Linked DNA regions of Thermococcus sibiricus MM 739. The main gene of each other region encodes a partner of the protein of the gene in region 2 in a complex. Links are inferred from orthologs where the notes say so. Each region holds a gene or a part of one and is shown on either strand. Other genes may lie near its edges.

Region 1 (4,736 bases), 1.3 Mb from region 2 along the record:
GGGCACAAAAGCGTATTACCCCTTGCTAATTGTCACGATGAAGAACCACAATCCTGAGGTCAACAACACTGGAAGAGCTCCAAAAGAAGGACTGAACGCGGTGGGAGAAGGACTGTCCCTTCCGAACTTCCTTATGAGGTGGTGAACATGAACACAACAGCGTCTTTCTGGGAGGAGGGGCTTCTCGGGGAGAACCTGTTCCTCACACTCACCCTAGGTGCGGTCGTAAAGGCCCTTTTAGTCCTCGTGATAGGCCTTCTAATAGCAAAGCTTCTCAGGAGGTACATCCTTAACCTGTCCAGAAGTACGAGGTACGTGTGGATAATTAACGAGGACACTGCATCCACGCTTTACAACCTGATAGCCATTATAGCGGTCGTTTACAGTCTCGATGCCTTAGGAGTGCTCTCCTATAAAATCGCCGGGACGAGCCTGAGCAACCTTTTAACGGCCTTCCTGGTGTTTTACTTCTCATACATCCTTGCCAAAAAGACAAAGGACTACCTTGTGAGGAGTTCCTCTCAGAAGAAGCTCCCAGAGGCTCAGATCAAAGCGAAAATCTTCTACTACCTGGTCATCACGCTGGCGTTCTTCATAGCCCTCAACATAGCGGGCTTTAGCGGTAAGCTGAGCACTCTCCTCGCTGCGGCTGGAATAACGGGTATCGTCCTCGGTTTCTCAGCACAGACCGTCGTTTCAAACTTCATCTCTGGGATATTCATGTACTTTGACAAACCCCTCAAGATAGGCGACCCAGTGGAAGTTGCGGGATACTCTGGAATCGTGCACGACATCAGAATTCTCTCAACGAGGATAAGGACATGGGACGGCCTCCTAGTGAGGATTCCAAACGAGAAGCTATTCAACAGCGAAATAAAGAACCTCCAGAAGTATCCGGCGAGGAGGGTCGACATAATCGTCGGCATAGCCTACAAGGAAGACGCCCAGAAGGCCATAGATGTCATAAAAAAAACCCTCGACGAGATGCCCTATGTCCTTGCGGAGCCCGAGCCTATGGTCTTCGTGGACAAGCTCGGGGCGAGCAGCGTCGACATAGCCGTCAGGGCGTGGGCACCGAGCGAGAAGTGGTTCGAAGTTAGGTGGAGGATAGTCCAGAGGGTAAAGAAAGCGCTCGACGAGGCTGGAATAGAGATACCGTTCCCGCAAAGGGTTAATTGGTTTGCAGAAGAACTGAAAGTGAAGGTGGAGAAAGACTAGTTCCTTTCTTTTTCAACAAATATGTAGAAGAAACCTATCGTTTTATGTTTTTGGGGTTAGTTCATATTGTTCCTTCAAGGAGCTCCTCGTTGTAAGAGTTCTTTAGTAGACTAATGTCTCACCCATGTTTATTTCTCTCGAATCTGTAAATGTCAACTAAAATCTGTTCCAGCCGTTTTTTATGGAAGAAAAACTGGGCAGGGATTTCAAAAGTTGTAGTTAAGCGATTAGTGATTTTAAAACTGTTATCTCGTGTAAAGGCCTCTATAAATTTTCTAACTTCTTCTTTGGCGAGGTGAATGGAATAGACAACATCGCTGATCTCAAAAGCTTTGAGCAGGAAAGGTCTGTCTGCTTTGGGGTTTTGGCTACCAAAGGGGGGGTTCATTATCACGGTGTCAACTCTAGCATCAAATTCCTTTACAGACACCTCTAAGAACTCGATATTCTTGATGTTTAGTGTTTCTGCATTTTCTTTTGCTATCTCCAGAGCTTTTTTATCTTTCTCAACTGCATAAACTTTTTTAGCTCCCATCAAACTGGCCCCTATGCTTAAAACTCCGGTGCCAGCTCCGAGATCCGCTATAATTTTTCCTTCAATATCCCCCATTGAGTGCGCTAACCAGAGCAGTTCAGCGGCAACATTTCCCGGAGTCTTGTATTGCTCAAGCTCGGGTTTAGGTTCTTTAAAACCCTTCAAATTTGAGAGTATCATTGCAAGGTGCTTTTTCTTCATTCTATCACCTATAGCCCGCAATACGGAGAAGTTCATCCCATGTCATATTGAATTCAAGTCCCTCTATACCGAACATCGTGCCGGCAGTGGTCAATATAAACATTACCACAATTATTCCCAGAAGGAACCCGAACTCCGCGGTAAACGCCACAACAAAGGCCTCCTTTAAATTCAGCTTCAGCAGTTTTAAAACTGTGAAAAGCATCAAAACCCCAAGAAAGAGATTTATTCCAAGAGAAACTACGACTTCTGCAATGGATATCGCTAAGATCGAGTAACTTCTCAGTTCTTTATAGGTGAAAACTTCTAAGGCTGTTTTCAGGAAGAGGTAGTATAGGACGACGAAGAGAATGTAAATGATGATATCTATAAACTGCATGAGAGAAAATTGGAAATGAAATTTATAAAGACTTTGGGAGCTTGAGGCTTATTCCCATGGGTTCGTCTTGAACCCTCTTACCGCCGGCGATTTCGTCGAACTCGTAATCCTCCTTCAGTCCAAGAAGAATTTCAAGCTCTCTCGGAGTCAGCACGGGTTTTCTCCAATTCTCAACGTCATCTATCGGTACTCTTGGGCAGGCAACCACCACGTAGGCATCGAAGTCAAAGCCCTCTAGGGCTTGGTAGCTTATGTGGTTCATCACTATTAGCTGGACCTCTTTTCCATACTCTCTTAGGAGTTTTACAATTTTTCTGGCCTCTCCAATTCTTAGCTGGCCTTTTTTTGTACTCGTTATTACCCCGAACTTCTTCGCATCGTATGCTTTGGCTATTTGAGCCCAGCGCTTTCTGATGAACCTTTCCGTTTCTCTATTCATCCATATTGCATCTCCGCTGTAAGGGTTTATTGCTAACGTAGGCTTCTTTGTGGCTAAGGCAACGCCAACAGGATGAAAGTATCCAGCTCCAATGAAAAGAACCCCTTCAGCTTCTACTTTTGCCGCGGAGAAGTTGCACCCCAAAACTTGGCCGGGAAAAGAGATTCTACCGTCTCCTTTGCCCACTTTTACCTCAAACCCCTCCTTTTCGAGAAACTCTTTTGCTTTATTTAACTCTCTTATGTGCTGGACTGTCGTAACTAATGCTATCTTCTTCCCGAGCTTTTTTATTTCCTCTATGTTTTTGGATAATGCCTTGACCACATTAACTTTTGCAAAGGCGGGAATAAAAATCGTTGGGACTTCAAGGTTGAGAACCATGTATGAATGACCAAGATGGATTAAAGCATCACATCCGAGCATTTTTGCTTCCTTATCTGCTGGGTCGCAAGCACCGTAATTAATATCTCCACTTATTAAACTCTCTATAGAGTTTTTCTCCAGAAATTCAGCGAGAAACTGCGCCTCTCTCTTAAGACCTTCAGGAGTTTGAATCAAAACCTTCCTGACATTTAGTTCTCTCAGTTTTTCCAAAACTTCTCGCTCATGAAGTTCGTACATAGGCTCACCATTCATCTTCAAAGCGAAATTCTTTTAAAGATTTGGCCCTAATAATACCTCGAACTTCGAGGCATGGTGATAGGCATGAAGAAGATTATGATATTGTTAATACTACTCCTTATTAGCTCCTTTGTCCTTGCTGAAAGGCCCTACGATGGTGTTGCTGAGGCAACTTTCGAGGCATTAAAGAGTGGTGACTACTCTATCCTGCAACCTTATCTTGATGATGACATGAAGAAGGCCTTTGATGAAAAACAGTTTAACGCATTTAGGGAAGATCTAATTTCAAAGTACGGTCAGCTTAAAGATTACACTTTCGTTAAAGAGGGAAGATCTTCTGGTTTCATCCTTGGTTACTACAGCTTCGAATTTGAAAAAGCAGACGTGACTTTAAGGCTCGTGTTTAGGGAGGTTAGTGGTGATTACAAGCTTTCTGGCATGTGGATTGATGCAGTAAATTCAAAGGAAGCTGGCATTCCATTAGGTGTTGCACTATTCTTTCCTGTTTTAGGAGGATTTTTGGCTTTGTTGACATTCTACATACTGGGGTTTAGAAAAATAGGTGTTGCAGAGATTATCTTGGGCATTATACTTGTTGCAATAACTCTTGGGATTCAACCTCTGATACAGAATGCACCATTTTTAGCAGTAGGTATAAAGTCAAACTCCGATATAATTGCAAAAGGAACAGCCTTTGTGATCCTTACTGCAATATGGCTTGGCTTTGTAGCAGGATTTTTCCAAGAAAGTTTGAAATATGCTTTTTCGAGAAGCAAGTATCTTAATGAGGCTTTGTTCATTGGTATTGGCTTTGGGCTTGGGGAGGCAATATTAGTTCCTGCTTTACAGGCAATTCAGATTTCTGTTTTGGGGGGAAGTACTCCTCAGCTAAGCACTGCTTTTGTGTCCATGCTTGAACGTTATTTGGCCGCCTTATTTCATGCAGGGACAACTGTTGTTTTAGCTTATTCATACAGGAATGGATTTGGAAAGAGAGCTCTATTGGGTTTAAGTGTGGCCCATGGCATAATAGACACTTTCGCTGCCTACTACCAATTCAAACCATCCACGATAGTTTTGGCCATAACTTATGTGCTCCTCTTGATTGTCTCGGTGTTGTTACTCCGTTATGGACTTCCAAAAGTCAAGGAAGAGAAGGAGGAAAACAGAATTGTTTGGTGACTCCAAGAAGAAATCCTTAGAGAAGTTTAAGAAAGAAATTAGAACGGGCATATATGCCTATCTAATTCTTTCCTTTTTAAGTAGAGAGAGGTCGCATGGATATGCTATAAAAAAGGCACTTGAAGAAGTTAGTGATGGGAAATTCGTACCGAGTGAGAGTA
Region 2 (4,772 bases):
CCAGCTATAATATCAACTTTTTTACTTCCAGCTGACCTCACAACAGCGAATCCTTCTTTTTCAAGCATTTTTATAAGTTCCCTTTCGGCAGTGGCCCCTTTTCGGTACCTCATTAGCATCCCACCACATTTCTGTTAGGGTGTGAAAGTTTATAAGTTGTTTTACTCAGCCATTACTGGTGGTAATCATGGTGATATATGAGCTAAATGGAAAAAGGCCTAAAATTCACGAGACAGCGTTTGTGGATGAGAATGCGTATATAATCGGAGATGTAGTTTTGGAAGAAAAGAGTAGCATATGGCCATCCGCAGTGCTCAGAGGAGACATAGAGCAGATATACATTGGAAAAGGCTCCAACATACAGGATAATGTAAGTGTTCATACCTCCCATGGAATGCCTACAATACTTGGAGAGTACGTCACAGTAGGTCACAATGCAGTTATCCACGGTGCAAAAATCGGGAATCATGTTATTATCGGTATGGGAGCAATAGTTCTAGATGGTGCAAAGATTGGAAACCATGTGATTGTAGGAGCTGGCGCATTGATTCCTCCTGGCAAGGAGATTCCAGACTATAGCCTAGTTGTTGGAGTCCCTGGAAAAGTTGTAAGGCAGCTCAGTGAAGAAGAGATTGAGATGACCAGGAAAAATGCTGAAATTTATATGGAACTTGCTGAAATGCATGTTCAAAAGAGAAAGAGAGTTGAGTGACGAAACATGAGCCTGATTTATAGAGTCGTGTCCTCTGTTCCCCATATTTTATTTAAGCCTGTGTATGACCTATACGAGTCATACCTATTTGAAAAAGTCAAGTCCCGGCCTGAGAGAATTCCAAAGCATATAGCAATAATAATGGACGGAAACAGAAGATGGGCCAGAATTCTCAATAAACCTCCATGGTATGGCCATCTTTTTGGCTCTAAAAAATTGGAAGAGATTCTTGAATGGTGCCGAGACTTAGGGATAAGAACACTGACTGTATATGCTTTTTCTACTGAGAATTTCAACAGGAGCAAAGAAGAGGTCAAGATGCTTATGGATCTCTTTGAGAAGAAGTTCAAAGAATTAATTCACGACAGAAGAGTTCACAAATATGGAATACGAGTTAACGTCCTTGGAAGGAAAGAATTGCTACCAGAAAATGTTCGAAAAGCTGCGGAAGAAGCCGAACAAGCCACGAAAAAATATAACAACTATAATTTAAACATAGCCATCGCCTATGGAGGACGGAGCGAGATAGTTGATGCTGTGAAACGGATTGTCGATGATATCCAAGTTGGAAAACTCAACAAAAATGAGATAGACGAGAAACTATTGAAAAGATATCTCTATGTCCCAAACATGACAGATCCAGATATAGTGATAAGAACCGGTGGGGAGGTAAGGATAAGCAATTTTTTGATCTACCAGATAGCTTATAGTGAGCTTTTCTTTGTTGATGTATATTTCCCAGAGTTTAGGAAGATTGACTTCTTGAGGATAATTAGAGAGTACCAAAAGAGGGATAGAAGATTTGGAAAATAAACATGGAAAGATTTATAACTGAATTTTTGAAGTGAGAGATGAACTAACGATCAACATTTTTAGGTGGTGCGATATGGGAAAGAGGGAAGAGATGATTAAGGAAATTAAAGAATTGATGCTTCAACCCGAAAGAATTAGAAACATGGGTATTGCCGCTCACATTGACCATGGTAAGACTACATTAAGCGACAACCTTTTGGCTGGAGCAGGAATGATTAGTGAAGAGCTTGCAGGAAAGCAGCTTGTGCTTGACTTTGATGAGCAAGAACAGGCCAGAGGTATCACAATCAACGCAGCTAACGTTTCAATGATTCACGAGTATGGAGATCAAAAATACCTTGTCAATCTTATCGACACTCCAGGCCACGTTGACTTTGGCGGTGACGTTACAAGAGCAATGAGAGCTATAGACGGGGCAATTATCGTAGTTGACGCCGTTGAAGGTGTCATGCCACAGACAGAGACTGTCCTTAGACAGGCTCTTAGAGAATACGTTAAACCAGTCCTCTTCATAAACAAGGTTGACAGACTCATCAAAGAGCTTAAACTCAATCCACAACAAATGCAAGAGAGATTTGTTAGGGTCATTACTGATGTTAACCGCTTAATCAGAAAGTACGCCCCTGCTGAGTTCAAAAACAAATGGTTAGTAAACGTTAATGATGGTAGCGTCGCTTTTGGTTCCGCTTACTACAACTGGGCTCTTAGTGTCCCATACATGAAGAAAACTGGAGTCTCATTTAAGGACATTATCGACCTAACAAACGCTGGTGACTTAAAAACCTTGAGAAAGAAGGCCCCACTTCACGTCGTGGTTTTAGATATGGTGGTTAGGCATCTCCCCAATCCTGTAGAAGCTCAAAAATACAGAATTCCACACCTCTGGAGAGGGGAGATTGAAAGTGAGATTGGCCAATCAATGGCCAGCTGCAATCCAAAAGGAAAGATGGTAATGGTTGTCACAAAGATCATCATCGACAAACACGCCGGTGAAGTTGCAACTGGTAGAGTTTGGAGCGGTACCGTAAAGACTGGGCAAGAAGTTCACATTATAACCGCAAAAAGGAAGGCCAGAATACAACAAGTTGGTATTTACATGGGCCCAGAGAGAATTAACATGGAAGCTGTCCCAGCTGGTAACATTGTTGCTGTCACTGGTTTGAGAGATGCCATGGCTGGTGAAACCGTTGCAGAAGAGCCAATCGAACCATTTGAAGCACTTCACTACACAAGTGAACCTGTTGTTACTGTGGCTATTGAAGCTAAGAACGTTAAGGACCTACCAAGACTTATCGAGGCCCTTAGACAGCTTGCTAAGGAAGATCCAACCCTCCACGTTAAGATCGACGAAGAGACAGGCCAGCACTTGCTCAGCGGTATGGGTGAGCTCCACCTTGAGGTGAAGTTAGTCCACCTCAAAGAACAATGGGGCGTTGATGTTGACGTCTCAGAACCAATCGTTGTCTATAGAGAAAGCATCACAAAACAAAGCCCAATAGTAGAAGGAAAGTCACCAAACAAGCACAACAGATTTTACATTGTTGTCGAACCAATGCCAGATGAAATTTATCAAGCAATTAGAGAGGGTGAAATCCCTGAGGGAAGACCAAAAGATACGAAGGTCGTTGCAAAGAAGCTTGCCGAGCTAGGAATGGATTATGAAATCGCCAGAGGTATTGTTGACATTTACAACGGAAACATGTTCCTTGACAACACAAAGGGTCTCCAGTATCTCAACGAGGTCATGGATCTCCTTGTAGACGGTTTCCACCAGGCAATGGATGAGGGACCACTTGCCAGAGAACCAGTAATGAAAGTCATAGTCAGACTTGTAGATGCTAAAATCCACGAGGATAACGTCCACAGAGGTCCAGCCCAAATTTACCCAGCAATTAGAACTGCTATTCACTGTGCAATGATGAAATCCAACCCAGTCCTTTACGAACCATACCAGAAAGTAGTCATAAACGTTCCATATGAATACATGGGTTCAGTCAGCAGAGAAATGAACCAAAGAAGAGGACAGCTCATTGACATGAGACAGGAGGGCGAAGTAATGATCATTATCTCAGAGGCTCCAGTAGCCGAAATGTTTGGATTCGCTGGAGCAATTAGGGGTGCAACCAGCGGTAGGGCCCTATGGAGCACAGAGCATGCTGGCTTCAAGAGAGTCCCAACTGAACTTGCAATAAACATAATAAGGCAGATAAGGCAAAGAAAAGGCCTTAATCCAAATCCACCAACAGAGAAGGACATCTGCCCACAGCAGTAAAATCTTTTTTCTGTTCTTCTATTCTCAGTATTTTTTCTAACCTTTCTAATAACATGACCTTCTTCCGTCCTAAAATGTAATACTTGTATAAAGTCAGTTTCATTTATAAACTGCTTGACTATTATCCAAATTAAGTCCTATTTATAGGCATGAACTTACCAATTCTTCAGAATTTTTTGCATAAAATACATATAGGATTAAGGAAGTTGTCATAATGGTGATGATCATGAACGCTGTTCAACTAATAAGTAGGGATATTGAAAAGACAATAAGAGTGCAGACAAAATTGATAGACTACCTGACCGATTTCTTTGTTAAAAAGGGTTTTAAATGGCTTTTACCTGTTATGCTGAGCTCTATAACCGATCCTTTATGGCCCGACCCGGCCTCAAGCAAAATGAGAGCTCCGGAAATAGACGCTTATGGGACTAGATTGAAACTTATGCACAGTATGATTCTTCATAAGCAGTTTGCTATAGCCATGGGGCTTGAGAAAATATTTGTTCTTTCTCCCAACATAAGACTTGAAGAAAGAGATAGGGACGATGGAAGACACGCGTATGAGTTTACTCAAATTGATTTCGAGATAGCTTATGCAACCATGGACGATGTTATGAGCCTTATAGAAGAACTAATAGTAGGGCTCTTTAAGGAAGCAAGAACTTGGGAAGAACTTGGTGAGAGAGACTTACCCAAAGTTAAGGTACCATTTAAGCGCTTTACTATGGCCGAGATTGAAGAAGAATTTGGCGACGATGAAGAAGCTAGCAGAGCCATGGAAGAACCATTCTGGATAACAGACATTTCTAGGGAATTTTACGATAGGGAAGATCCGAAAAGACCCGGGCACTTTAGAAACTACGATCTAATTCTGCCAGAAGGCTATGGAGAAGTTTCAAGTGGTGGAGAAAGAGAGTGGGAGTATGAAGCAATATTGAGAAAACTAAAAGAGAGTGGATTAAGCTTGAGAGCATT
Region 3 (4,550 bases), 990 kb from region 2 along the record:
TAAAAATCTCTCTTTTTACGAATTTTTGATTTTCCTTCCGGTTTAAATAAAAAAAGTGGAGGTCAGAAAGATGGCCTTTGATAGGCAAAAAATCGTGGAAGCGGTGAAGGAGGCAAAGGCCCGGGCTAAGCCGCGTAACTTCACACAGACCCTAGAGGTGGCAGTAAACCTCAAGGATATTGATCTTAAAAAACCTGAGAATAGGTTTAAGCTTGAGGTTGTTTTGCCACATGGTCGTGGGAAGGAACCAAAAATCGCGGTTATCGCTGATGGTGCCGTTGCCGAGGCGGCTAAAAAGCTCGGGTTAGGTGTTATTAGTGGTGAGGAATTAGAAGAATTGGGGAGCAATCCAAGGACTGCGAGAAAAATAGCAAAGAACTATGACTTTTTCATTGCGGCTGCCCCATTGATGCCAAAGATTGGTAGGTACTTAGGTAGGTACTTAGGTCCAAGGAATAAGATGCCTGTTGTAGTTCCACCAACAATAACGGATCTTACCTCCTTTGTTGAGAGACTTAAAAAGACAGTTAGAATACAGCTTAAGAACACTCCAGCAGTGCATGCTCCGGTTGGAACAGAATCCATGGAAGATGAAAAAATCGCTGAGAACGTTGAAACAGTGTTAAACGCAATAATAGGGAAGCTTGAGAGGGGAGAAAACCAAATCAAGTCAGCATACATCAAAACAACAATGGGTCCAGCTGTAAAAATAGAGGGGTGATATGAATGGCTCATGTTGCTGAGTGGAAGAAAAAGGAAGTAGAAGAACTTACCAAGCTTCTTCAAGATTATCCAGTAATAGCCCTAGTTGACGTAGCAGATGTTCCAGCATATCCTTTATCCAAAATGAGAGAGAGCCTTAGAGATAAGGCGGTTCTTAGAGTTTCAAGGAATACTCTCATTGAGCTCGCTCTCAAAAAAGCAGCACAAGAACTTAACGACTCAAATCTTGAAAAGCTTATCGAGCACATTCAAGGTGGAACAGGCATACTCGTTACTAAGATAAACCCATTTAAACTTTATAAGTTCCTTGAAGAGAGCAAAAAACCTGCCCCGGCAAAAGCAGGAGCCCCAGCCCCAAGAGATGTTGTAGTTCCAGCAGGACCAACACCATTATCCCCCGGACCTCTTGTTGGTGAGATGCAAGCGTTAGGAATTCCTGCAAGAATTGAGAAAGGTAAGGTATCAATACAAAAAGATACAGTTGTATTAAAGGCAGGCGAGATTATAACTCCCCAGCTGGCTAATATACTTAACCAGCTTGGGATTGAACCTCTTGAAGTGGGACTTAAGCTACTTGCTGCATACGAGCATGGAATCGTTTATACACCAGAAGTACTTGCAATCGATGAGGAACAATACATCAGCATGCTTCAACAGGCTTATATGCATGCATTCAACCTCTCCGTTAACGTAGCATATCCAACAAAACAAACAATTGAGGCAATTATTCAAAAGGCATTCCTTGGCGCAAAGAATGTTGCAGTAGAAGCGGGCTACATTACTAAGGAGAGTGCTGGAGACATACTTGGCAAAGCCTTCAGAATTGCATTGCTTATAGCTCAAGAATTACCAGAGGAGTTGCTTGATGAGAAAACCAAAGAGCTTTTAAACCAACAAGCACAAGTTATAGCGGCTCAGCCTCAGCCAGCTGAAGAGGCTGAGGAGAAGGTTGAAGAAGAGGAAGAAGAGGAGAAAGAGGAAGAAGAGGCTCTCGCTGGATTGGGAGCCTTATTTGGTTAATGTGTATCTAATAATGGAAAATAAAGATAACTTGGAGGTGTAAAAGATGGAGTATGTATATGCTGCTTTATTGTTACACGCCGCTGGTAAGGAGATAACTGAAGAAGGTATAAAGAGTGTCCTTCAGGCTGCTGGTGTGGAAGTTGATGAAGCAAGAGTGAAGGCTCTCGTTGCAGCCCTTGAAGGAGTTAATATTGAGGAAGTTATTGAAAAAGCTGCAATGCCCGTTGCAGTTGCAGCAACTCCAGCTGCAGCTCCTGCAGCTGAGGCTCCAGCAGAAGAAGCTCCAGCAGAGGAGGAAGAAGAGGAAGAGGAGAAGGAAGAAGAGGCTCTCGCTGGACTTGGTGCACTCTTCGGCTGAACTCCCTTCTATTTTCTCCTTTCACTTATATTTCTACGTAAAATCATTTTTGAAGTTTTTGTAGCATGTTAGTAGTATTAATCCACCTATGAAAACTGAAGAGAATAAAAATTATCTTATTTTTCTTTTTGAAAGCTTTAAGTGTTGACTGCCTTGGTAAATACCACGATAAGGGTTTTTCGAGGGTTCCTCAAGGCGATGGAATGCTATTTGCACGAATCGTTCTTCATAATGGAGAATTACTTCCTCTTCAGAACTATTAAAAAATGCCAAAGTGAGATTTCCATCCCATCCTGGATCAACCCAAGCAAAACTCCCTAAAAGGCCTTCTCTTGCAAATGTGCTCCTTAGCCTCATGTCGCCCATGACATCATCAGGGAGTTTCACCCTTTCTAGGGTTAGTATCAATGCATGGCCTTTGGGAGGGATAACCAATTTCCCTTCCTCCTCGACATTTATGAACTTCCCATTTACCATAGCTTCCTTTCCAACCCTTAGATCATAACCTGCTGGCTGAAGAGACTTTTCATTGAAAGGTTCAATAAGTATTTCCTTCCTAATTTTATGATCTGGTAGTATCATTTTATCACCGCAACTTTTATGTAGGCACCGTGTTATAACTTTTTTGAGGGCCCGTGGCCTAGGGGATTGGGCGTCGGCCTTCGGAGCCGAAGGTCCCGGGTTCGAATCCCGGCGGGCCCGCCATTTAGGTATACATAAGTAGAATAATCTCTTTAGGGCCCAGTGATGTACATAAAAGTCATCTTAATAGGATATTATTGACAATTCTTGGAAATTAAACTTACAAGCAATTACATGTTTTCAGGAGAATGTGATTATTGAGCATAACTAAAAAGAATGTATTTCTTTTTGAGTAAAGAAGTGGTGGGCCCGGGGGGCTTTGAACCCCCGACCACGCGGTTATGAGCCGCGCGCTCTGACCAGGCTGAGCTACGGGCCCACAAAGACTGGCGCCGCCGGCCCGACTTGAACGGGCGACCACCGGATTAACAGTCCGGCGCTCTACCAACTAAGCTACGGCGGCACGAACCCAATCATAGGGAGTATAAGCGGATTTATAAAGCTTACGGTATGTGTTTTAGCGAAAAGTTTATATACTAACTTAGGCCTTTCTTCATTCGGTGCCCCGGTAGCCTAGCCTGGTGGGGCGGCGGACTTGTAATCCGCAGGCCGCGGGTTCAAATCCCGCCCGGGGCTCCAGTGGTTGCAGTGGGGCCGTGGGGTAGCTTGGCCTATCCTGCGGGCTTTGGGAGCCCGTGACCCGAGTTCAAATCTCGGCGGCCCCACCATTCTCTCATAATGAGTAAGCTTGGGAACTCTACTCAGTAAATTTTATAACTTCGAAATTACAATGTTTCTGCGGAACATTGAGTATGAAGTTGAGTAGAGCCATGTCAATGTCGATATAAGTGCATCAATGAAATGTTAAGGCAGACGGAGGAGTTCTTAAACTTTACGCAAATAATATAAAGCCTCTCTCAGACTAAACTCTCGAAAAGCTTATATACTCTAATTAAAAGCTGGAGGTAGTGAGAGGGTGTACCTTCTAAAAATTTTAAAGGGGGCAATTCTCTGTGACGGCGAAAAAAAGCCTTACAATATTTGATCATGTGTTAGTTCCTGAGCATAGGGTACTTAGTAAAGAAGAGACGGAAGAATTACTGAAAAAATACAATATAAAGCCTTCCCAGTTGCCGCAGATCAAAACAAGTGATCCGGCAGTTCAAGCACTTGATGCTAAGCCTGGGGATATAATAGAAATAAAAAGAAAAAGCCCTACTGCGGGGGTTTATTACTATTATAGGATTGTTGTGGAAGATTGAAATTTTGAGGTGAGAATATGAGAGGTCCTACTATTGTTGAGGTTACTCCGGATGATCTTTGGCACATTATGAAGGCTTACTGGGATGAAAAAGGGCTTGTAAGACAGCACCTCGACTCCTACAATGCCTTTATTGAGCATGGAATGCAAGAAGTTATTAGCGAATTTGAAGGAGTAAAACCAGATATACCTGATTTTGAAGTCAAGTTTGGAAGAGTTAGACTTGGAGAACCAGAATTTCAAGAAGCTCATGGACAAAGAAAGCCTTTATATCCCATAGATGCTAGGATTAGGAATTTAACTTATTCTGCACCGGTCTTCTTGGGAATGATACCAGTAGTGAAGGGGATTGAACAAGAGCCAGTTGAGGTAAGAATTGGTGAATTGCCGGTAATGCTGAAATCCAAAATCTGTCGTCTTTACAACTTAAGTGATGAAGAACTTATAGCACATGGAGAGGATCCTAAAGATCCAGGAGGATATTTCATTATTAACGGTTCTGAAAGAGTTATTGTGTCTATTGAAGATTTAGCTCCAAACAGAACGCTTGTTGAGATCGACGAGAGACAAAATAGATACATAGCAAAATGTTTTTCATACAGA

Evidence for each region.
Region 1: the proteins of TSIB_RS07360 (region 2) and dph2 are in contact, whole or in part, in a crystal structure (PDB 6Q2D), measured with the Methanobrevibacter smithii proteins. The link is inferred for Thermococcus sibiricus MM 739 from one-to-one orthologs. Residues at the interface, in WP_011954157.1 of Methanobrevibacter smithii: Pro482, Asn483, Lys484, His485, Tyr553, Asp555, Glu556, Glu559, Leu560, Leu591, His592, Glu593, Asp594, Ala595, Val596, His597, Arg598, Gly599, Pro600; in WP_011954460.1 of Methanobrevibacter smithii: Met1, Met3, Tyr4, Pro28, Glu29, Gly30, Leu31, Met33, Phe58, His80, Thr124, Gln126, Ser179, Gly180, Asn181, Phe182, His183, Leu185, Tyr201, Asn202, Phe211, Ile215, Arg291, Asp295, Asp296, Gln298, Met299.
Region 3: the proteins of TSIB_RS07360 (region 2) and rpl12p are in contact, whole or in part, in a crystal structure (PDB 5H7L), measured with the Pyrococcus horikoshii proteins. The link is inferred for Thermococcus sibiricus MM 739 from one-to-one orthologs. Residues at the interface, in WP_048053510.1 of Pyrococcus horikoshii: Pro161, Met164, Met165, Phe168, Ser169, Ile172, Val195, Glu196, Phe202, Leu211, Ser212, Val213, Met216, Lys222, Phe223, Asn224; in WP_010886059.1 of Pyrococcus horikoshii: Leu100, Ala101, Gly102, Leu103, Ser104, Ala105, Leu106, Phe107, Gly108.

What each region holds. Positions count from the first base shown.
Region 1 is NC_012883.1:71,210-75,945, forward strand. What follows is about bases 1,375-4,295. They hold dph2 (diphthamide biosynthesis enzyme Dph2), read right to left. Parts: upstream 3,394-4,295; coding sequence 2,356-3,393; downstream 1,375-2,355. Other genes in these bases: TSIB_RS00370 (METTL5 family protein), read right to left, coding at 1,375-1,954; TSIB_RS00375 (hypothetical protein), read right to left, coding at 1,959-2,333; TSIB_RS00385 (DUF3887 domain-containing protein), read left to right, coding at 3,478-4,295. In the rest of the region: TSIB_RS00360 (DUF432 domain-containing protein), read left to right, coding at 1-145; TSIB_RS00365 (mechanosensitive ion channel family protein), read left to right, coding at 148-1,218; more of TSIB_RS00370, read right to left, coding at 1,337-1,374; more of TSIB_RS00385, read left to right, coding at 4,296-4,575; TSIB_RS00390 (PadR family transcriptional regulator), read left to right, coding at 4,565-4,736. UniProt on the Methanocaldococcus jannaschii protein: Catalyzes the first step of diphthamide biosynthesis, i.e. the transfer of the 3-amino-3-carboxypropyl group from S-adenosyl-L-methionine (SAM) to the C2 position of the imidazole ring of the target histidine residue in translation elongation factor 2 (EF-2).
Region 2 is NC_012883.1:1,353,313-1,358,084, forward strand. The notes cover bases 1,241-4,197. They hold TSIB_RS07360 (elongation factor EF-2), read left to right. Parts: upstream 1,241-1,598; coding sequence 1,599-3,797; downstream 3,798-4,197. Other genes in these bases: uppS (polyprenyl diphosphate synthase), read left to right, coding at 1,241-1,525; TSIB_RS07365 (asparagine synthetase A), read left to right, coding at 4,024-4,197. In the rest of the region: Holliday junction resolvase Hjc, read right to left, coding at 1-113; TSIB_RS07350 (gamma carbonic anhydrase family protein), read left to right, coding at 188-712; more of uppS, read left to right, coding at 725-1,240; more of TSIB_RS07365, read left to right, coding at 4,198-4,772. UniProt on the Methanocaldococcus jannaschii protein: Catalyzes the GTP-dependent ribosomal translocation step during translation elongation.
Region 3 is NC_012883.1:367,735-372,284, forward strand. The notes cover bases 712-3,446. They hold rpl12p (50S ribosomal protein P1), read left to right. Parts: upstream 712-1,789; coding sequence 1,790-2,104; downstream 2,105-3,446. Other genes in these bases: TSIB_RS01875 (50S ribosomal protein L1), read left to right, coding at 712-721; TSIB_RS01880 (50S ribosomal protein L10), read left to right, coding at 727-1,743; dcd (dCTP deaminase), read right to left, coding at 2,216-2,686. Also shown: more of TSIB_RS01875, read left to right, coding at 71-711; TSIB_RS01920 (DNA-directed RNA polymerase subunit H), read left to right, coding at 3,700-3,948; TSIB_RS01925 (DNA-directed RNA polymerase subunit B), read left to right, coding at 3,966-4,550. UniProt on the Methanocaldococcus jannaschii protein: Forms part of the ribosomal stalk, playing a central role in the interaction of the ribosome with GTP-bound translation factors.